Regions from separate parts of the Micromonospora halotolerans genome, predicted to be linked through region 2. Evidence: predicted binding sites of a transcription regulator. Region 2 holds the regulator's gene; each other region holds the start of a gene.
What was found. The regulator HrcA, encoded in region 2, represses chaperone genes, less so after heat shock. The targets are predictions, from matches to a motif close to GGTTNGCACNCTCNNNNNGAGNGTGCNAACC.
Positions count from the first base shown of each region.

Region 1: a site for HrcA is predicted at 2,065-2,095, ahead of groES (co-chaperone GroES). Genes of this name have one in related genera too.
Region 3: a site for HrcA is predicted at 4,095-4,125, ahead of groL (chaperonin GroEL). Genes of this name have one in related genera too.

Region 1 is NZ_CP134876.1:3,288,634-3,294,555, forward strand. It holds gene map (type I methionyl aminopeptidase) at 1-334, opposite strand, end outside; gene RMN56_RS15730 (helix-turn-helix domain-containing protein) at 433-699, shown strand; gene RMN56_RS15735 (THUMP-like domain-containing protein) at 718-1,917, opposite strand; gene groES (co-chaperone GroES) at 2,236-2,544, shown strand; gene groL (chaperonin GroEL) at 2,615-4,258, shown strand; gene RMN56_RS15750 (molybdopterin-dependent oxidoreductase) at 4,392-5,922, shown strand, end outside.
Region 2 is NZ_CP134876.1:3,882,522-3,888,443, forward strand. It holds gene RMN56_RS18485 (enoyl-CoA hydratase-related protein) at 1-204, opposite strand, end outside; gene hemW (radical SAM family heme chaperone HemW) at 224-1,447, shown strand; gene RMN56_RS18495 (DUF4870 domain-containing protein) at 1,493-2,116, opposite strand; gene hrcA (heat-inducible transcriptional repressor HrcA) at 2,348-3,370, shown strand; gene dnaJ (molecular chaperone DnaJ) at 3,443-4,585, shown strand; gene RMN56_RS18510 (16S rRNA (uracil(1498)-N(3))-methyltransferase) at 4,587-5,321, shown strand; gene RMN56_RS18515 (SDR family NAD(P)-dependent oxidoreductase) at 5,494-5,922, opposite strand, start outside.
Region 3 is NZ_CP134876.1:2,939,900-2,945,821, forward strand. It holds gene paaN (phenylacetic acid degradation protein PaaN) at 23-1,696, shown strand; gene RMN56_RS14005 (GNAT family N-acetyltransferase) at 1,763-2,281, opposite strand; gene RMN56_RS14010 (cold-shock protein) at 2,507-2,710, shown strand; gene RMN56_RS14015 (hypothetical protein) at 2,827-4,047, shown strand; gene groL (chaperonin GroEL) at 4,321-5,922, shown strand, end outside.

The sequences.
Region 1 (5,922 bases), 590 kb from region 2:
AGTCGGCGACCCAGCCGTCGATCCCGAGCGCCATGTCGATGCTCAGCAGGTCACCGTCGCGCAGGACGTAGGGGTGCGGCAGGCCGTGCAGCACGGCGTCGTTGACCGAGAGGCACAGGACGTTGCGGAACGGGCCGCGGCCGAACGACGGCGAGTAGTCCCAGTAGCAGGACTCCGCGCCACGTTCCCGGATCCGGCGGCGGGCATGGTGCTCGAGGTCCATCAGGTTGACCCCGACGGCGGCGACCTCGCGCAGCTCCGCCAGCAGCTCGCCGACGAACTGGCCGGTCGCGGCCATCCGGTCGATCTCCTCGGCCGACTTCAGTTCGATCACGATCAACCCTTCCTCCCGTGCGGTATATTTATACCACCCCGGCCGGGGCGCCCGCCGCGTCGGCTTCGCCGATCCGAGAAGACGGATATCCTGCTGACATGGTTCGCCCACCGCTCACGCCGGAACAGATCGCCGCGGGGCAACGTCTCGGGGCGGCGCTCCGGGTCGCGCGAGGTGGCCGCAGCCTCGTCGAGGTGGCCCTGGCGGCCGGCATCTCGCCGGAGACGCTGCGCAAGATCGAGGTGGGCCGGCTTCCGGCACCCGCGTTCGGCACCGTGGTCTGCCTCAGCGAGGTCCTCGACATCGCGCTCAGCGACCTGGCCGAGGTGTGGCTGGCCGACCTGCGCGTCCGCGAAGCCTCCTGACCCCGCCGCGAGGTCCGCTCAGCCGAGCGCCGGGCGGCAGAGCAGCACGGTCGGCGCGCCGGCCACCCGGGTCAGCACCAAGCTGGCCGCCGCGTCGCCGGCCAGCTTCAGATCCCGGCGCAGCTTCTCCGGCTCCAGCGCGGAGCCGCGCTTGAGGATCTCCACCCGGCCGACCCGGCGCTCCCGGAGCAGGGCGCGCAGCCGCTTCAGCGAGAACGGCAGGACGTCGGTGACCTCCAGGCAGCGGGCGAACGGCGTCGGCCGGGCCTCGTCGCCGTACAGGTAGGCGATGCTCGGGTCGGCCAGCGTCGCGTCGAGGTCGCCGGCCAGCTCGGCGACCAGGTGCGCGCGCACCACCGCCGGGTCCGGGTCGTACAGGAAGCGGCGGGGCCGGTCCACCGGCGCCTCGGCGTCGCCGCCGCCGGTGAGCTGCTGGGCGTTGAGCTGTCCCTCCCTCTCCCGGAGCACGGTGGCGCGGCGGGGCACCCCGGCCAGCGCGCCGCACCAGAGCGCCGCCTCGACCAGGTCGCCGTCGACGCTCACCCACTCCGCCTCGGCGCCCGCCGGGATCAGCGCGTGGTCCAACCCCGGGGCCACCTTCACCACCGTGCGCGGCACCCGCTCGGCCAGCCCGGTGACGAAGTCCCAGGGCGGCGAGTAGGCGTTCGGGTCGAAGATCCGCCGGCCGGTGCCGGCCTTCCGGCGGGCCGGGTCGCAGAAGACCCCGTCGACCCGGCGCACGTCGAACGCCGTGGCATCACCACATTCCACGGTGAACCGGTCGGCCGGCCCGGCCGCCTCGGCGTTCGCGGCGGCCATCGCGGCGGTCACCGGATCGGCCTCCACGCCGTACACCCGGATGCCGGCGCGGGCCGCGGCGAGCGCGTCCGCACCGAGGCCGCACCCCAGGTCGGCCAGCGTGGCGACGCCCGCGGCGCGCAGGCGTTCCGCCCGGCGCCGCGCCACGACACCCCGGGTGGCCTGCTCCAGGCCCGCCCGGGTGAGGAACATGCCGTGCGCCGCCGGGCCGAACTTGCCCACCGCGCGCCGGCGCAGCTCGGCCTGGGTCAGCGCCGCCGCCGCGAGGCCGGCCGGCACCCCGGCGGTGCGGAGCGCCGCCGCCGCCGTCAGCGGGTCGCCGCCGGCCACCCGCGCCGCCGCGGCGAGCGCGGCCGACCCCTCGGGGGTACGCAGGGCGGCGAACTGTTCCAGGTCCACCCGGGCATTCTCCCGGCTCCGTGCAGGCGGCCGGCCCGGACCCCTGGCGCGCGCCGTCGTCGACCCCGGTACGGCCCGAGGCCGGCGACACGAGGCGCGGCTCGTTGGCACTCTCCTTGACGGAGTGCTAGCCGAGGAATAACCTGCGATTAGCACTCTCACCCTGAGGGTGCCAACGCCCGGGCCCTGGTGTCCGGGGGTTGAGCGCCAGGCGGACCGGCACCCGCGACGACGGCCCCGCCCGGTGGCATGTGGCAGATTGACGCCGGTCGGCGTGCCGACCGGCAACGACACCAAGTACCCCAGGAGGGTATGCCCGTGACTACCGCGACCAAGGTTGCGATCAAGCCGCTCGAGGACCGCATCGTGGTCCAGGCGAACGAGGCCGAGACCACCACCGCCTCGGGCATCGTGATCCCCGACACCGCCAAGGAGAAGCCGCAGGAGGGCACCGTCCTCGCTGTCGGCCCGGGCCGGATCGACGACAAGGGCAACCGCGTGCCGATCGACGTCAAGGTCGGCGACACCGTCCTCTACTCGAAGTACGGCGGCACCGAGGTCAAGTACGCCGGCGAGGAGTACCTGGTGCTCTCCGCCCGCGACGTCCTCGCGGTCATCGAGAAGTAAGCAACCGATCAGTGTCGTTGCCCCGGTCCGGCTCGCCGGGCCGGGGCAGCGTCGCTTCGAAGGGATACAGATGGCGAAGATCCTGAGTTTCTCGGACGACGCCCGGCACCTGCTGGAGCACGGTGTCAACGCCCTCGCGGACGCGGTCAAGGTCACTCTCGGCCCGCGCGGGCGCAACGTCGTCCTGGACAAGAAGTTCGGTGCGCCCACGATCACCAACGACGGCGTGACCATCGCCAAGGAGATCGAGCTCACCAACCCGTACGAGAACCTCGGCGCGCAGCTGGTCAAGGAGGTGGCGACCAAGACCAACGACGTCGCCGGCGACGGGACCACCACCGCGACCGTGCTGGCCCAGGCCATGGTTCGCGAGGGCCTGCGGAACGTGGCCGCCGGCACCAACCCGATCGGCCTCAAGCGGGGCGTCGACGCGGCGGCCGCCAAGGTCTCCGAGGCGCTGCTCGGCCGGGCCGTCGAGGTGGCCGACAAGGAGTCGATCGCGCACGTCGCGACGATCTCCGCGCAGGACGCCACGATCGGCGAGCTGATCGCCGAGGCGATGGAGCGGGTCGGCCGCGACGGTGTCATCACCGTCGAGGAGGGCTCCGCCCTCACCACCGAGCTGGAGGTCACCGAGGGCCTCCAGTTCGACAAGGGCTTCATCTCGCCGAACTTCGTGACCGACGTGGAGGGGCAGGAGGCGGTCCTCGAGGACCCGTACATCCTGATCACCACGCAGAAGATCTCGGCGATCGAGGAGCTGCTGCCGCTGCTGGAGAAGGTCCTCCAGAACAGCAAGCCGCTGCTCATCATCGCCGAGGACGTCGAGGGCCAGGCCCTGTCCACGCTGGTGGTCAACGCGATCCGCAAGACCATCAAGGTCTGCGCCGTGAAGGCCCCCGGCTTCGGTGACCGCCGCAAGGCGATGCTCCAGGACATGGCGATCCTGACCGGCGCCGAGCTGGTCGCCCCGGAGCTGGGCTACAAGCTCGACCAGGTCGGCCTGGAGGTGCTCGGCACCGCCCGGCGCGTCGTGGTCGACAAGGAGAACACCACCGTCGTCGACGGTGGCGGCCAGGCCGCCGAGGTCGCCGACCGGGTCGCCCAGATCCGCAAGGAGATCGAGGCCTCGGACTCCGAGTGGGACCGGGAGAAGCTGGCCGAGCGGCTGGCGAAGCTCTCCGGCGGCATCGCGGTGATCAAGGTCGGCGCGGCCACCGAGGTCGAGATGAAGGAGCGCAAGCACCGCATCGAGGACGCCATCGCCGCGACCAAGGCCGCGGTCGAGGAGGGCACGGTCCCGGGTGGCGGCGCCGCCCTGGTCCAGATCCTGCCGGTGCTCGACGACGACCTGGGCTTCACCGGTGACGAGAAGGTCGGCGTCTCGATCGTGCGCAAGGCGCTGGTCGAGCCGCTGCGCTGGATCGCCCAGAACGCCGGCCACGACGGCTACGTGGTGGTGCAGAAGGTCGCCGCCAAGGAGTGGGGCAACGGCCTCGACGCCGCCACCGGCGAGTACGTCGACCTGGTCAAGTCCGGCATCCTCGACCCGGTGAAGGTGACCCGCAACGCGGTCACCAACGCCGCGTCGATCGCCGGCCTGCTGCTCACCACCGAGAGCCTCGTGGTGGAGAAGCCGGAGAAGGCCGAGCCGGGCGACGCCGGTCACGGCCACGGCCACGGGCACGGCCACCAGCACGGCCCGGGCTTCTGATCCCGAGCCGTACGGCCTGACGTCAGGGCACACCGCCGGCCGGCGGTGTGCCCTGACCCGTATCTGCTTACGGAACGCTGACGAGGTTGGCGGTCGGCCGCTCCGACCGACGACACTGGTCGCCGTGAGCAACATGTCGCGCGGTCAGGCCGCGCTGGCCGGGGTCACGGCCGCGGCCGTCGCGATCGGCGTGGCCGAACCGGTGGCCGTCCTCACCGGCCCCCGGTCCGCCCCGATCATCGCGGTCGGCGGGCTGGTCGTCGACGTCGTGCCGGAGCCGCTCAAGCAGTTCGCCATCGCGGTCTTCGGCCGGTACGACAAGATCGCTCTCCTGGTCGGCACGGCGGTGCTGCTGGCGGCGATCGCGGCGCTGGTCGGCGTGCTGGCGGCCCGGCGGCTCCGGATCGGCCTGGCCGGCATCGCGGCGTTCGCCGCCCTCGGGGTGGCCGCCGCGGTGACCCGGGCCGGCGCGGACGCCTTCGACGCGCTGCCCTCCCTGGTCGGCGGCCTGCTGGGGGCGCTGACGCTCTGGGCCTTCGTGGCGGGTCCGCTGGGAGCGGACGCCGGGCCGCGGACGGCGCCGGCCACGCCGGAGCCGGACGGGACCACGCCGTCCACGGTCGCGCCGTCCGCGCCCGCCCCGCCGCCGGCCGTGGCCGCGCTCGCACGGGACGAGACTCCGGCCGGGTGGGAACCGCTCGACGGCGGCGACCAGGAGTCGCGCCGCCGGTTCCTGCGCGGTGTCGGCCTGCTCGCCGGCACGGCGGCGGTCGCCGGGCTCGGCGGGCACTGGCTGGCCGGGCGGCGGGGCGTCTCGGCGGCCCGCGAGGCGGTGCGGCTGCCCGCCCCGGCGGCGCCCGCCCCGCCGGTGCCGGCCGGCGCCGACCTGTCGGTGAGCCGGCTCGCCCCCTTCGTCACCCCGAACCGGGAGTTCTACCGGATCGACACCGCCCTGGTGGTGCCGCAGGTCGACCCGGCCACCTGGCGGCTGCGCATCCACGGCCGGGTGCGCAAACCGATCGAGCTGAGCTTCGACGAGCTGCTCGCCCGGCCGATGGTCGAGCGCTACGTCACCCTGGCCTGCGTCTCCAACGAGGTGGGCGGCGACCTCATCGGCAACGCCCGCTGGCTGGGCGTGCCGATCAGGGAGCTGCTGGACGAGGTCGAGCCGGAGGAGGGGGCGGACCAGGTGGTCGGCCGCTCGGTCGACGGCTGGACCTGCGGCACCCCCACGGCGGTCCTTCGGGACGGGCGGGACGCGCTGCTCGCGGTCGGGATGAACGGCGAGCCGCTGCCGGTCGAGCACGGCTTCCCGGTGCGGATGGTGGTGCCCGGCCTCTACGGGTACGTCTCGGCCTGCAAGTGGGTGACCGAGCTGGAGCTGACCAGCTTCGCGGACTTCGACGCGTACTGGGTGCCGCGCGGGTGGTCGGCGCAGGGGCCGATCAGGACGCAGTCCCGGATCGACACGCCGCGCCCGCGCAACCGGCTCACCGCCGGCCCGGTCACGGTGGCCGGCGTGGCCTGGGCCCAGCACCGGGGCATCCGCACGGTCGAGGTACGCGTCGACGGCGGCCCCTGGCAGGAGGCGACGCTGGCCCCGACGGTCTCGGTGGACACCTGGGTGCAGTGGTCGTGGCGCTGGGACGCCACCCCGGGCGACC
Region 2 (5,922 bases):
GTCGGCCCCGGAGCAGAACACCGGGCCGGTGTGGTCCAGCACGATGGCCCGGACCGCGTCGTCGGCGACCGCCGCGGCCAGCCCGGCCAGCAGCTCGGTCATCAGCGGGGTGGAGAGCGCGTTGCGGTTGTGCGGGCTGTCCAGGGTGAGGGTGGTCACCCCACGGGCCGTGGCGACCCGCACGAGAGCGTCCGGAGAGGTCATGCCGGGCACACTAGTGGCCATGCCCGGCGTCCTTCCAGAAGGCGAACCCGTCCCGCGCGACGGGGCGCTGCCCGCTGCCGCCCGCCGCTCCGTCGGCGCGCGCGGCTTCGGCGTGTACGTGCACGTCCCGTTCTGCGCCAGCCGGTGCGGCTACTGCGACTTCAACACCTACACGGCCGCCGAGCTCGGCGGCGGTGGCAGCCGCGAGACGTACGCCGACACCGTGCTGGCCGAGCTGGCTCTCGCCGGCCGGGTGCTGGGCGACACCCCGCCGCCCCGGGTGGACACCGTCTTCGTCGGCGGCGGCACCCCCACCCTGCTGCCCGCCGACGACCTGGCCCGGATCCTCGACGGCATCGACCGCACCTGGGGGCTGGCGGCCGACGCCGAGGTGACCACCGAGGCCAACCCCGAGACGGTCACCCCGGAGTCGCTCAAGACGCTGCGGGCCGCCGGCTACACCCGGATCTCGCTGGGCATGCAGTCCGCGGCGCCCGGGGTGCTGGCGATCCTCGACCGGCAGCACAGCGCCGGCCGTGCCACCGCCGCGGCGCTGGAGGCGCGGGACGCCGGGTTCGAGCACGTGAACCTGGACCTGATCTACGGCACGCCGGGGGAGTCGGCCGAGGACTTCGCCGCCTCGCTGGACCAGGTGGTCGCGGCGGGGGTGGACCACGTCAGCGCGTACGCCCTCATCGTGGAGGACGGCACCCGGTTGGCCGCGCGGATGCGCCGCGGCGAGCTGCCGTACCCCAGTGACGACGTGGCGGCGGACCGCTACCTGGCCGCGGAGGCGGCCCTCGCGGCGGCCGGCTTCTCCTGGTACGAGGTCTCCAACTGGGCCCGCTCCGAGGCGGCCCGGTGCCGGCACAACCTGCTCTACTGGACCGGCGCCGACTGGTGGGGCCTCGGCCCGGGGGCGCACAGCCACGTCGGCGGGGTGCGCTGGTGGAACGTCAAGCACCCGACGGCGTACGCCCAGCGGCTGGCCGCCGGGGAGTCGCCCGGCCTGGCCCGGGAGGTGCTCACGCCGGACGAGGCGCACATGGAGGACGTGATGCTGCGGCTGCGGCTCGCCGACGGGCTGCCCCTGTCCGGGCTCGACGAGGCGGGCCGGGCGGGCGCCGAGCGGGCCCGGGCCGGCGGCCTGCTGGACGCCGGCGCGTACGCCGCCGGGCAGGCGGTGCTCACCCTGCGCGGCCGGCTGCTGGCCGACGCGGTCGTCCGCGACCTGCTGCCCTGACCGGACCGGCCGGCCCCCGGAAAGGGGAACCGGCCGGAGGGCGGGTCACTTGATCAGGCTGGCCGACATCGGGTAGCGGTAGAGCTGGCCCTCGTTGGCCTTCACCCCGGCCAGGATGCCGAAGATGATGCCGATGATCATCGCGCCGAGAGCGATCACGAAACCGATCAGGATGCAGGCGAGAATCCAGCCGACCACCGCGATGATCGACCAGATGAGCTGGAAGTTCAGCGCGGCGATCGCGTGCGCGCGGACGGTCGGCGACTGGTTGCCGCGGGCGAGCAGGGCGACCAGCGGGGCCACCCAGCCGAGCACGCCGCCACCGACGAACATCCCGGCCGCCCCGCCGAAGTGCGCGACCAGGGCCCACGTCTTGTCGTCGTTGTTGGCGTAGCCGGCGGGCGGCCCGTAGGAGCCGCCGCCCGGGTAGCCGCCACCCGGCGGGGGATAGCCGCCGGGGGGTGGGTAGCCGCCCGACGGCGGCTGTCCGCCGGGAGGCGGGGCATAGCCACCGGGCGGGGGATAGCCGCCCCCCGCCGGTGCCCCGGACAGTGGTGCGGTGGGTGGTTCGCCGGCCGGCGACGAGCCGTACGGTGCCGACGGGGGGGTCGGCTCCGGCGGCGGTGCGCCGGAGTCCCCCGCTCCGGGAGGGCGAGGAGGTTCAGTCATGGACGTCACGGTAGGTCCCGGAGGCAAGGGCGCACCAGAGCGACATCGCCCGGGATGTCCGGCTGTTCGGCCCTGGCGGGTCCGGTGTGCCGCGGGCCCCACCGGAGGTACGTCGCTGATCATCGCGTCGGCGGGCCGGCCGACGTAGACTGGCACTCGCTACAGTCGAGTGCCAGACGCCCGGCGGACGCCGCGCGCCGGGGCGGACGAGGTGCGTCAGGAGGTGGGGAGATGGGTCTCGACGACCGCAAGCTCGCCGTGCTGCGCGCGATCGTCGAGGACTACGTCGCCACGCAGGAGCCGGTCGGCAGCAAGGCCCTGGTCGAGCGCCACCAGCTGGGTGTCTCCCCGGCGACCGTCCGCAACGACATGGCGGTGCTGGAGGAGGAGGGCTACATCCGGCAGCCGCACACCAGTGCCGGCCGGGTGCCCACCGACCGCGGCTACCGGCTGTTCGTCGACCGGCTCTCCCGGGTCAAGCCGCTCAGCCCGGCCGAGCGCCGGGCGATCGAGCGCTTCCTGGTCGGCGCGGTCGACCTGGACGACGTGGTGCACCGCACCGTCCGGCTGCTGGCCCAGCTCACCCGGCAGGTCGCCGTCGTGCAGTACCCGAGCCTGGCCCGCTCCAAGGTGCGCCACCTGGAGCTGGTGCCGATCTCCACCACCCGGCTGATGGTCGTCATGATCGCTGACACCGGCCGGGTCGAGCAGCGGCTGGTCGAGATGCCCGGCCCGATCCCGGCCGAGGACGTCACCCACCTGCGCCGCCTGGTCAACGAAAAGCTCGTCGGCAGCCGGCTGTCCGACACCCCGCCGCTGGTGCAGGCCCTCGTCGACGAGTCCACCCCGCAGCTGCGCCCGGCCATGGCCACGCTCTCCACCGTGCTGCTGGAGACCCTCGTCGAACGGCACGAGGAGCGCATCGCGCTGGCCGGCACGGCCAACCTGACCCGGGGCGGCCTGCTCGACTTCCAGGGCTCGCTGCGCCCGATCCTCGAGGCGCTCGAGGAGGAGGTCGTGCTGCTCAAGCTGATCGGCGAGACCGAGCCGAGCACCACCCGGGTGCTCATCGGCGACGAGAACGAGATCGACAACCTGCGCGCCGCCTCGGTGGTCAGCACCGGGTACGGCCCGGGCAGCACGATCGTCGGTGGGCTCGGCGTGCTCGGGCCGACCCGGATGGACTACCCCGGCAATATCGCCATGGTGAGGGCCGTGGCACGCTACGTGGGCGAGTTGCTGGCCCAGAACTGACCAGTCAGACCGACGGCCGGCTCCGGCCGCCGACCGGCGCAACGCGAGACGAACATGAGGACACCGAACGCAGTGGCCAGGGACTACTACGGCATTCTCGGCGTGAGCCGGGACGCCTCCGACGACGAGATCAAGCGCGCCTACCGCAAGCTGGCGCGGCAGTTCCACCCGGACGTCAATCCGGACCCGGAGGCACAGGAGAAGTTCAAGGACATCAACGCCGCGTACGAGGTCCTCTCGGACGATCGGAAACGGCAGATCGTCGACCTGGGTGGCGACCCGCTCGCCCCGGGCGGCGGGGGCGCGGGTCCGGGTGGTCCGGGCGGCGCCGGCCCGTTCGTCGGCTTCCAGGACATCATGGACGCCTTCTTCGGCGGGGCGGCGGGCGGCAGCCGCGGCCCGCGGCCGCGTACCCGGCCGGGCGCCGACGCGATCCTGCGGCTGGAGCTGGACCTGAACGAGACGGCGTTCGGCGTCGAGGCGCCGATCACCGTCGACACCGCCGTGCTCTGCACCACCTGCTCCGGCGCGGGCACCGCGGCGGGCACCCACCTGGCCACCTGCGAGGCGTGCGGCGGCCGGGGCGAGGTGCAGTCGGTGCAGCGGACCTTCCTCGGCCAGGTGGTCTCGGCCCGGCCGTGCACGGTCTGCCAGGGCTACGGCACCACCATCCCGCACCCCTGCCCGACCTGCGCGGGCGACGGCCGGGTGCGCACCCGGCGCTCGCTCACCGTCAAGATCCCGGCGGGCGTCGAGGACGGCATGCGGATCCGGCTGGCCCAGCAGGGCGAGGTCGGTCCGGGCGGCGGCACCGCCGGCGACCTCTACGTGGAGATCCACGAGCGGCCGCACGACGTCTACTCCCGCAAGGGCGACGACCTGCACTGCCGGGTCACCGTGCCGATGACCGCGGCCGCGCTCGGCACCCGGCTGACCATCAAGACCCTGGACAGCGAGGAGACGGTCGACGTCAAGTCGGGCACCCAGCCGGGCAGCACCCTGCGGCTGCGCGCCCGGGGCGTACCGCACCTGCGCGGCACCGGCCGGGGCGACCTCTACGTCCACCTGGACGTGCGGACCCCGACCAAGCTCGACGCCGACCAGGAGCGGATGCTGCGCGACTTCGCCAAGACCCGCGGCGAGGAGGTCGCCGAGCTGACCAAGCAGGGCGGCTTCTTCTCCCGGATGCGCGACGCCTTCAACGGGCACGCCTGAGGTGTCGGCGCCGCTGTTCCTGGTCGAGGCGCTGCCCACCGGTGACACGCTGACGCTGGACGGCCCCGAGGGGCACCACGCGGCCACCGTGCAGCGGCTGCGCGTCGGCGAGGAGCTGCTGCTCGCCGACGGGCGGGGCGGCACGGCCGGCGCCGTGGTCACGGCCGTCGGCAAGGGCACCCTCGACCTCCGGGTCACCTCCCGCGGGTACGAGGACGCGTCCGTCCCCCGGCTGGTCGTGGTGCAGGGCATCGCCAAGGGTGACCGGGGCGAGCTGGCCGTGCAGGCGATGACCGAGGTCGGCGTGGACGAGATCGTCCCGTGGGCGGCGTCCCGCTCGGTGACCCAGTGGCGCGGCGAGCGGGGCGTACGCGCCCGGGAGAAGTGGGCGGCCACCGCCCGGGAGGCCGCCAAGCAGGCCCGCCGCCCGTGGCTGCCGGTGGTGGCCGGCACGCCCGACGAGTCCACCACCACGGTGGCCCGGCGGATCTCCGGCGCGGCCGCCGCGTTCGTCCTGCATGAGGAGGCCGACGAGCGGCTGACCACGGGCGCCCTGCCCGACACCGGCGAGATCGTCCTGGTGGTCGGCCCCGAGGGCGGCATCGCCCCCACCGAGCTGTCGGCGTTCCGCGAAGCCGGCGCCCGTGCCGTGCGGCTCGGCCCCTCGGTGCTGCGCACGTCGACGGCCGGCGTGGCCGCGCTCAGCGTGCTGTCCACCCGCCTCGGTCGCTGGTAGCCCGGCCGGTCCTCCGCGCTCGCGGGTGACCCCGGGCACCTCTCGCATCCGCCTTTGCTCTGCAGCCATCGACGCACCACCTCTCTGAGGGTGGCGCTGCGTAGGTGGCTGCAGAGCAAAGCGAGCGCGGCAGGGGGGCCCGCGCTCCCGTCGGACGCGCGCCCGGCCGGCGTCAGGTGCGCAGGTAGGAGGCGCCGTTGAGGTCGACGATGGTGCCGGAGGCCCACTCGGCCTCGGGGCTGGCCAGCCAGTGCACCGCCGCGGCGATCTCCTCGGGGCGGGCCACCCGGTTGAACGGGGACTGGGCGCGAATGGCCGCGCCCCGCTCGCCGCTCAGGTGGGTGGTGGTCATGTCGGTCGCCACGAAGCCCGGCGCGACCGTCGCCACCGCGATCCCGTACGGGGCCAGGGCCAGCGCCAACGACTGACCGAGCGCGTTCAGCCCCGCCTTGCTCGCCCCGTACGCGGGCTGCTCCGGCTCGCCCCGGAAGGCGCCCCGGGACGACACGTTCACGATCCGGCCGCCCCGCTCGCGCATGTGCTGGGCGGCGCACCAGGTGACGTTCGCGGCGCCGGTCAGGTTGGTCTCCAGGACCAGCCG
Region 3 (5,922 bases), 940 kb from region 2:
AAGCTGTTGCATGATGGCGGGCATGACGGAGACCCCGCACCCCCTGTACGACAGGCACGCCGAGACCCTCAACCGGGCGCTGACCGCGATCACGGAGCGCGGGTACTGGTCCGCCTATCCCGAGTCGCCCAGCCCCCGGGTGTACGGCGAGACCGCCGCCGCCGACGGCAAGGCCGCCTTCGAGGCGTACCTGGGCGGCGACTTCCCGCTCGACCAGCCGGGCGACGGCGGCACCGTCGCCACCGAGGTCAGCCCGTTCGGCGTGGCGCTCGACGTGCGCTACCCGCACGCCACCGCCGACCAGCTCGTGACCGCCGCCACCGCCGCCCTGCCGGCCTGGCGCGACGCCGGTCCGCAGGCCCGGGTGGGCGTCTGCCTGGAGATCCTCGACCGGCTGCACCGGAACATCTTCGAGCTCGCCAACGCGGTGCAGTTCACCAGCGGCCAGGCGTTCGTGATGGCCTTCCAGGCCGGCGGCGCGCACGCGCTCGACCGGGCGCTGGAGGCGGTCGCCTACGCGTACGCCGAGATGACCCGGCACCCGGGCACGGCCGGCTGGGAGAAGGCCGCCGGCAAGGGCGACCCGCTGCGGATGAGCAAGACCTTCCACGTGGTGCCCCGCGGCGTGGCGCTGGTGATCGGCTGCAACACCTTCCCGACCTGGAACTCGTACCCGGGCTTGTTCGCCTCGCTGGCCACCGGCAACCCGGTGGTCGTGAAGCCGCACCCGCGCGCGGTGCTGCCGCTCGCCATCACCGTGAAGTACGCCCGCCAGGTGCTCGCCGAGGCCGGCTTCGACCCCAACCTGGTGCAGCTCGCGCCCGAGGCGGCCGGCGAGAAGCTCGCCTCGACGCTGGCCCTGCACCCGGCCGTCAAGATCGTCGACTTCACCGGCTCCACCGAGTACGGCGACTGGCTGGAGGCCAACGCCCGGCAGGCCGCCGTCTACACCGAGAAGGCCGGCCTCAACACGGTGGTCATCGACTCCACCGACGACTTCGCCGGGCTGTGCCGCAACCTGGGCTTCACGCTGACCCTCTACAGCGGCCAGATGTGCACCACCTCGCAGAACCTGCTGATCCCCCGGGACGGCATCGAGACCGACCAGGGGCACAAGAGCTTCGACGAGGTGGCCGCCGGCATCGCCGGCGCGGTCGCCAAGCTCACCGCCGACCCGGCCCGCGGCGTCGAGCTGACCGGCGCGATCGTCAACGACGGCGTGCTGGAGCGGCTGGAGGAGGTCACCAAGGTCGGTGAGCCGGTGCTGGAGTCGCGGACCGTGGCGCACCCGTCCTTCCCCGACGCCGTGGTGCGGACGCCCACCGTCGTGAAGCTCGACGCGGCCGACACCGCGACCTACTCCCGGGAGTGGTTCGGCCCGATCTCGTTCGCCATCGCCACCGACTCGACCGCGCACAGCCTGGAGATCCTCCGCTCGACCGTCGGCGAGAAGGGTGCCCTGACCGCCGGCGTCTACTCGACCGACGAGGCGGTGCTGGACGCGGCCGAGGCGGCGGCCATCGACGCCGGCGTGCACCTGTCCTGCAACCTGACCGGCGGGGTGTTCGTCAACCAGTCGGCGGCGTTCTCCGACTTCCACGGCTCGGGCGCGAACCCGGCGGCGAACTCGGCGCTGACCGACGGCGCGTACGTGGCGAACCGCTTCCGCATCGTCCAGAGCCGCCGCCACGTCTGAGAGGCAAGGAGGGGTCCCCTGTTAACGCCTCCGGTAGAGCAGGGGGCCCCTCTTAACACCCCGGCGTCAGGCCGGGCGGCGCATCTGGAGTTCGTGGAGCGTCGGGATCCTCGGGTGCGGGACGCGCACGCCGGTGTCCACGAAGCCCAGCTTCTCGTACGCCCGGCAGGCGCGGCCGTTGCCGACCACCACCTCCAGCATGAGCTCGGGCCGGCCGCACGCCCGGGACCAGGCGGCCACCTCGTCCACCAGCGCGCCGAGCAGCCCGCTGCCCCGCCAGAACGGCGTGACGTAGACGGCGTAGATGACGGTCAGCCCCGGCTCGTCCGGAGCGACCGTGCCGCCGGCGTGGCCGACCAGCCGGCCGCCCGGGTCGGCCACGAACTGGGCGTTGTGCTCTCCCTGCGAGACCGCGGCGATCCGGGCCGCGTACTCGGCGTGCGGCCGGGCGGCGGCCTCGGCCACGGTCTCCAGGAACGCCAGCGGGGAGTCGGCCAGCATCTCCAGCCGGAGCGCCCGCATCCGGGCGGCGTCGGCCGGGCGGACCCGGCGGACGGTGGTGGTCGTGGTGGGCGCGCTGGTCATGTCGCATGCATACCGGAAGGGCTGTCACCCGCGCCCGGCCGGGGCCCGGACCGCGCCCGGAATATGCCCGATTTGTGGTCGTGCGCGGTCGTCACGCCTCGTGTAGCGTGCGATTTCGGTCACCCGATTCAGCGGCCGTCGCCGATCGCCGAACCGGTGGCTCGCCGGTGCCGGTCCGCCGGTTTCCGGGGTCGTGGAACGCCGCGCAGAGTGAGGAAGTGCACCGTGGCACAGGGCACCGTGAAGTGGTTCAACTCCGAAAAGGGCTACGGCTTCATCGCCGTCGACGGCGGGCAGGACGTCTTCGTCCACTTCTCCGCGATCGAGATGGACGGCTACAAGGCGTTGGACGACGGCCAGCGGGTCGAGTTCGAGATCGCCCAGGGCCAGAAGGGGCCGCAGGCCGAGCGGGTCCGCGTCATCGCCTGATCCTCCGTGGCCGCCGCCCGATCGGCGGCCGCGTCACCCCGACGAGGGGGCTGCGGCGCAGGCCCGCGCCGTGGAAGATCATGAGCCGTTCCAGCCGCCGCTGCTGAGGAGGGTTCATGTCCGACCTGCCCCCGTCGGGTTCCGCCGAGCCAGGGTCGCCCACCCCGACCGATCCGGGCCGGCCCGCCGTCCCGGCCGACCCCGCCGTGCCGACGCAACCCGTCCGGCCCGCTGCGCCCGACGGGACCGCCGTGCCGGCCCCCGGTGCGGCCGGCAACCCCGCGGCGCCCGCCGTCCCCGGCCAGCCGGGGCCTGCGGCGTGGGGCGGGTTCGCCGCCCCCGGTCAGCCCGGATCCGGCGGGCCGCAGCCCTGGGACCCGCACCCGGCCGGGCCGCCGCAGGGCTGGGCCTGGCCGGCCGGTGGCGCGCCGATGCCCGGCGCGGCCTACCCCGGCTACCCGCTGCCCGGCCAACCCTATGGCTGGCACCCGGGTCTCGACCCGCAGGATCCGCTGGTCACCCCGCCGCACGCGGGCGTCGGCGGCTGGTTCAGCCGGTGCGGTGGTGCGCTGCGGCGCGGCTGGCGGCAGCTCCTGCCGATCATGTTGCTCACCCAGACCGTCCCGGCGACGGTGATCGCGGTCATCTCGCTCGCCCTCGCCCCGACCGAGCAGCCGGTCACCGGCGCGGACGGCACCCCGGTGCTGCCCAGCGGCTACTTCGAGCACGTGTTCGCCTTCTACGGCGCGGTGCTCCTGGCCGCCCTGATCTTCGGCCCGCTGCAGAGCGCCGGCTGGGCCGCCGGCACCTGGGTGGTCGCCCGCCAGGCGGCCGGGGAGCCGGTCGGGGTCGGCGCGGCGCTCCGCTACGGGCTGCGGCGCGCCCTCGGCCTCTGGGGCTGGACCATCGTGACCTCGCTGCTGATCACGGTCGGCACCTGCTTCTGCCTGCTGCCCGGCCTCTACGCGGCGTTCGCGTTCGCCCTGTTCGGGCCGATCTACCTGTTCGAGCGCCAGGAGCCCATCGGCCGGGCCTGGCGGATGTTCCATCAGCGGTTCGGCATGGTGCTGGGCCGGGTGGCGCTGGTCATCTGCGCGCTGATCGCCGCCACGGTGCTGGACGGGGTGCTCGGGCTGGTCAACCAGCTCGCCTTCGGGGTGGACCCGCTGGCCGCCCCGGGCACCGCCGTGGGCGCCGTGGCGCTGGCCGTGCTCGGCGCGGTGCTGGCGACACCGGCCTACCTGGCGCAGCTCGTCGGGCTGGTCGCCACGTACGCCGAACAGCGGGCCCACGAAGGCCCGGTGAACGCCGCCCGGCTGGCCGCGGAACTCGGCTGAGCGGGGGCAGCGTGCTTGCACTCGGCTAGGGAGAGTGCTAAACAGGTCATTGGCACTCGCGTACGGTGAGTGCCAATGGTCGGGGCGGTAGGGCCACGGCCGTGCCGGTGTCGAAATGGCGCCGGAGCGGCACGGGCCGGTCGTCGCGGGCTGTCCGGCCCGACCGAGGAGACGTCGTCGTCGCCAGGTGGCGACGTCCCAAGGTGCGTACACCAGACGGCCCATCCGGGGAACCCTCGGGTGGCCCGTGAGTGTCCAGGAGGACAACGCCGTATGGCCAAGATGATCGCGTTCGACGAAGAGGCGCGCCGCGGCCTCGAGCGGGGCATGAACCAGCTCGCCGACGCCGTGAAGGTGACGCTCGGCCCCAAGGGCCGCAACGTCGTGCTCGAGAAGAAGTGGGGTGCCCCCACCATCACCAACGATGGTGTGAGCATCGCCAAGGAGATCGAGCTCGAGGACCCCTACGAGAAGATCGGCGCCGAGCTGGTCAAGGAGGTCGCGAAGAAGACCGACGACGTGGCCGGTGACGGCACGACGACGGCGACCGTCCTGGCCCAGGCCCTGGTCCGTGAGGGTCTGCGCAACGTGGCCGCCGGCGCCAACCCGATGGCCCTGAAGCGGGGCATCGAGGCCGCCGTGGCCAACGTCTCGGAGGAGCTGCTGAAGCTCGCCAAGGACGTGGAGACCAAGGAGCAGATCGCCTCCACCGCCTCCATCTCCGCCGCTGACCCCAGCGTCGGTGAGATCATCGCCGAGGCGATGGACAAGGTGGGCAAGGAAGGCGTCATCACCGTCGAGGAGAGCAACACCTTCGGCCTCGAGCTCGAGCTCACCGAGGGCATGCGCTTCGACAAGGGCTACATCTCCGCCTACTTCATGACCGACCCGGAGCGTATGGAGGCCGTCTTCGACGACCCGTACCTCCTGATCGTCAACAGCAAGATCTCGTCGGTGAAGGACCTGCTCCCGATCCTGGAGAAGGTCATGCAGTCGGGCAAGCCGCTGCTGATCATCTCCGAGGACATCGAGGGCGAGGCCCTGGCGACCCTGGTGGTCAACAAGGTCCGCGGCACCTTCAAGTCGGTCGCCGTCAAGGCGCCGGGCTTCGGTGACCGCCGCAAGGCCATGCTGGCCGACATCGCCATCCTCACCGGTGGTCAGGTCATCAGCGAGGAGGTCGGCCTCAAGCTCGACGCCGTCAGCCTCGACATGCTGGGCCGCGCCCGCAAGGTCGTGGTGACCAAGGACGAGACCACCATCGTCGACGGTGCCGGCGACGCCGACCAGATCCAGGGCCGGGTCAACCAGATCCGGGCCGAGATCGAGAAGAGCGACTCCGACTACGACCGCGAGAAGCTGCAGGAGCGCCTGGCCAAGCTGGCCGGCGGTGTTGCGGTGATCAAGGTCGGCGCGGCCACCGAGGTCGAGCTGAAGGAGCGCAAGCACCGCATCGAGGACGCCGTCCGCAACGCGAAGGCCGCCGTCGAGGAGGGCATCGTCCCGGGTGGTGGCGTCGCGCTGGTGCAGGCCGGCAAGACCGCCTTCGACAAGCTGGACCTGGCCGGCGACGAGGCGACCGGCGCGCAGATCGTCAAGATCGCGCTGGACGCCCCGCTGCGGCAGATCGCCGTCAACGCCGGCCTCGAGGGTGGCGTCGTCGTCGAGCGGGTCCGCAACCTCGACCCGGGTCACGGCCTCAACGCCGCGACCGGCGAGTACGTGGACCTGCTGGCCGCGGGCATCATCGACCCGGCCAAGGTGACGCGTTCCGCGCTGCAGAACGCCGCCTCGATCGCCGCGCTGTTCCTCACCACCGAGGCCGTCGTGGCGGACAAGCCGGAGAAGACCCCGGCCGCCCCGGCTGGCCCGGGT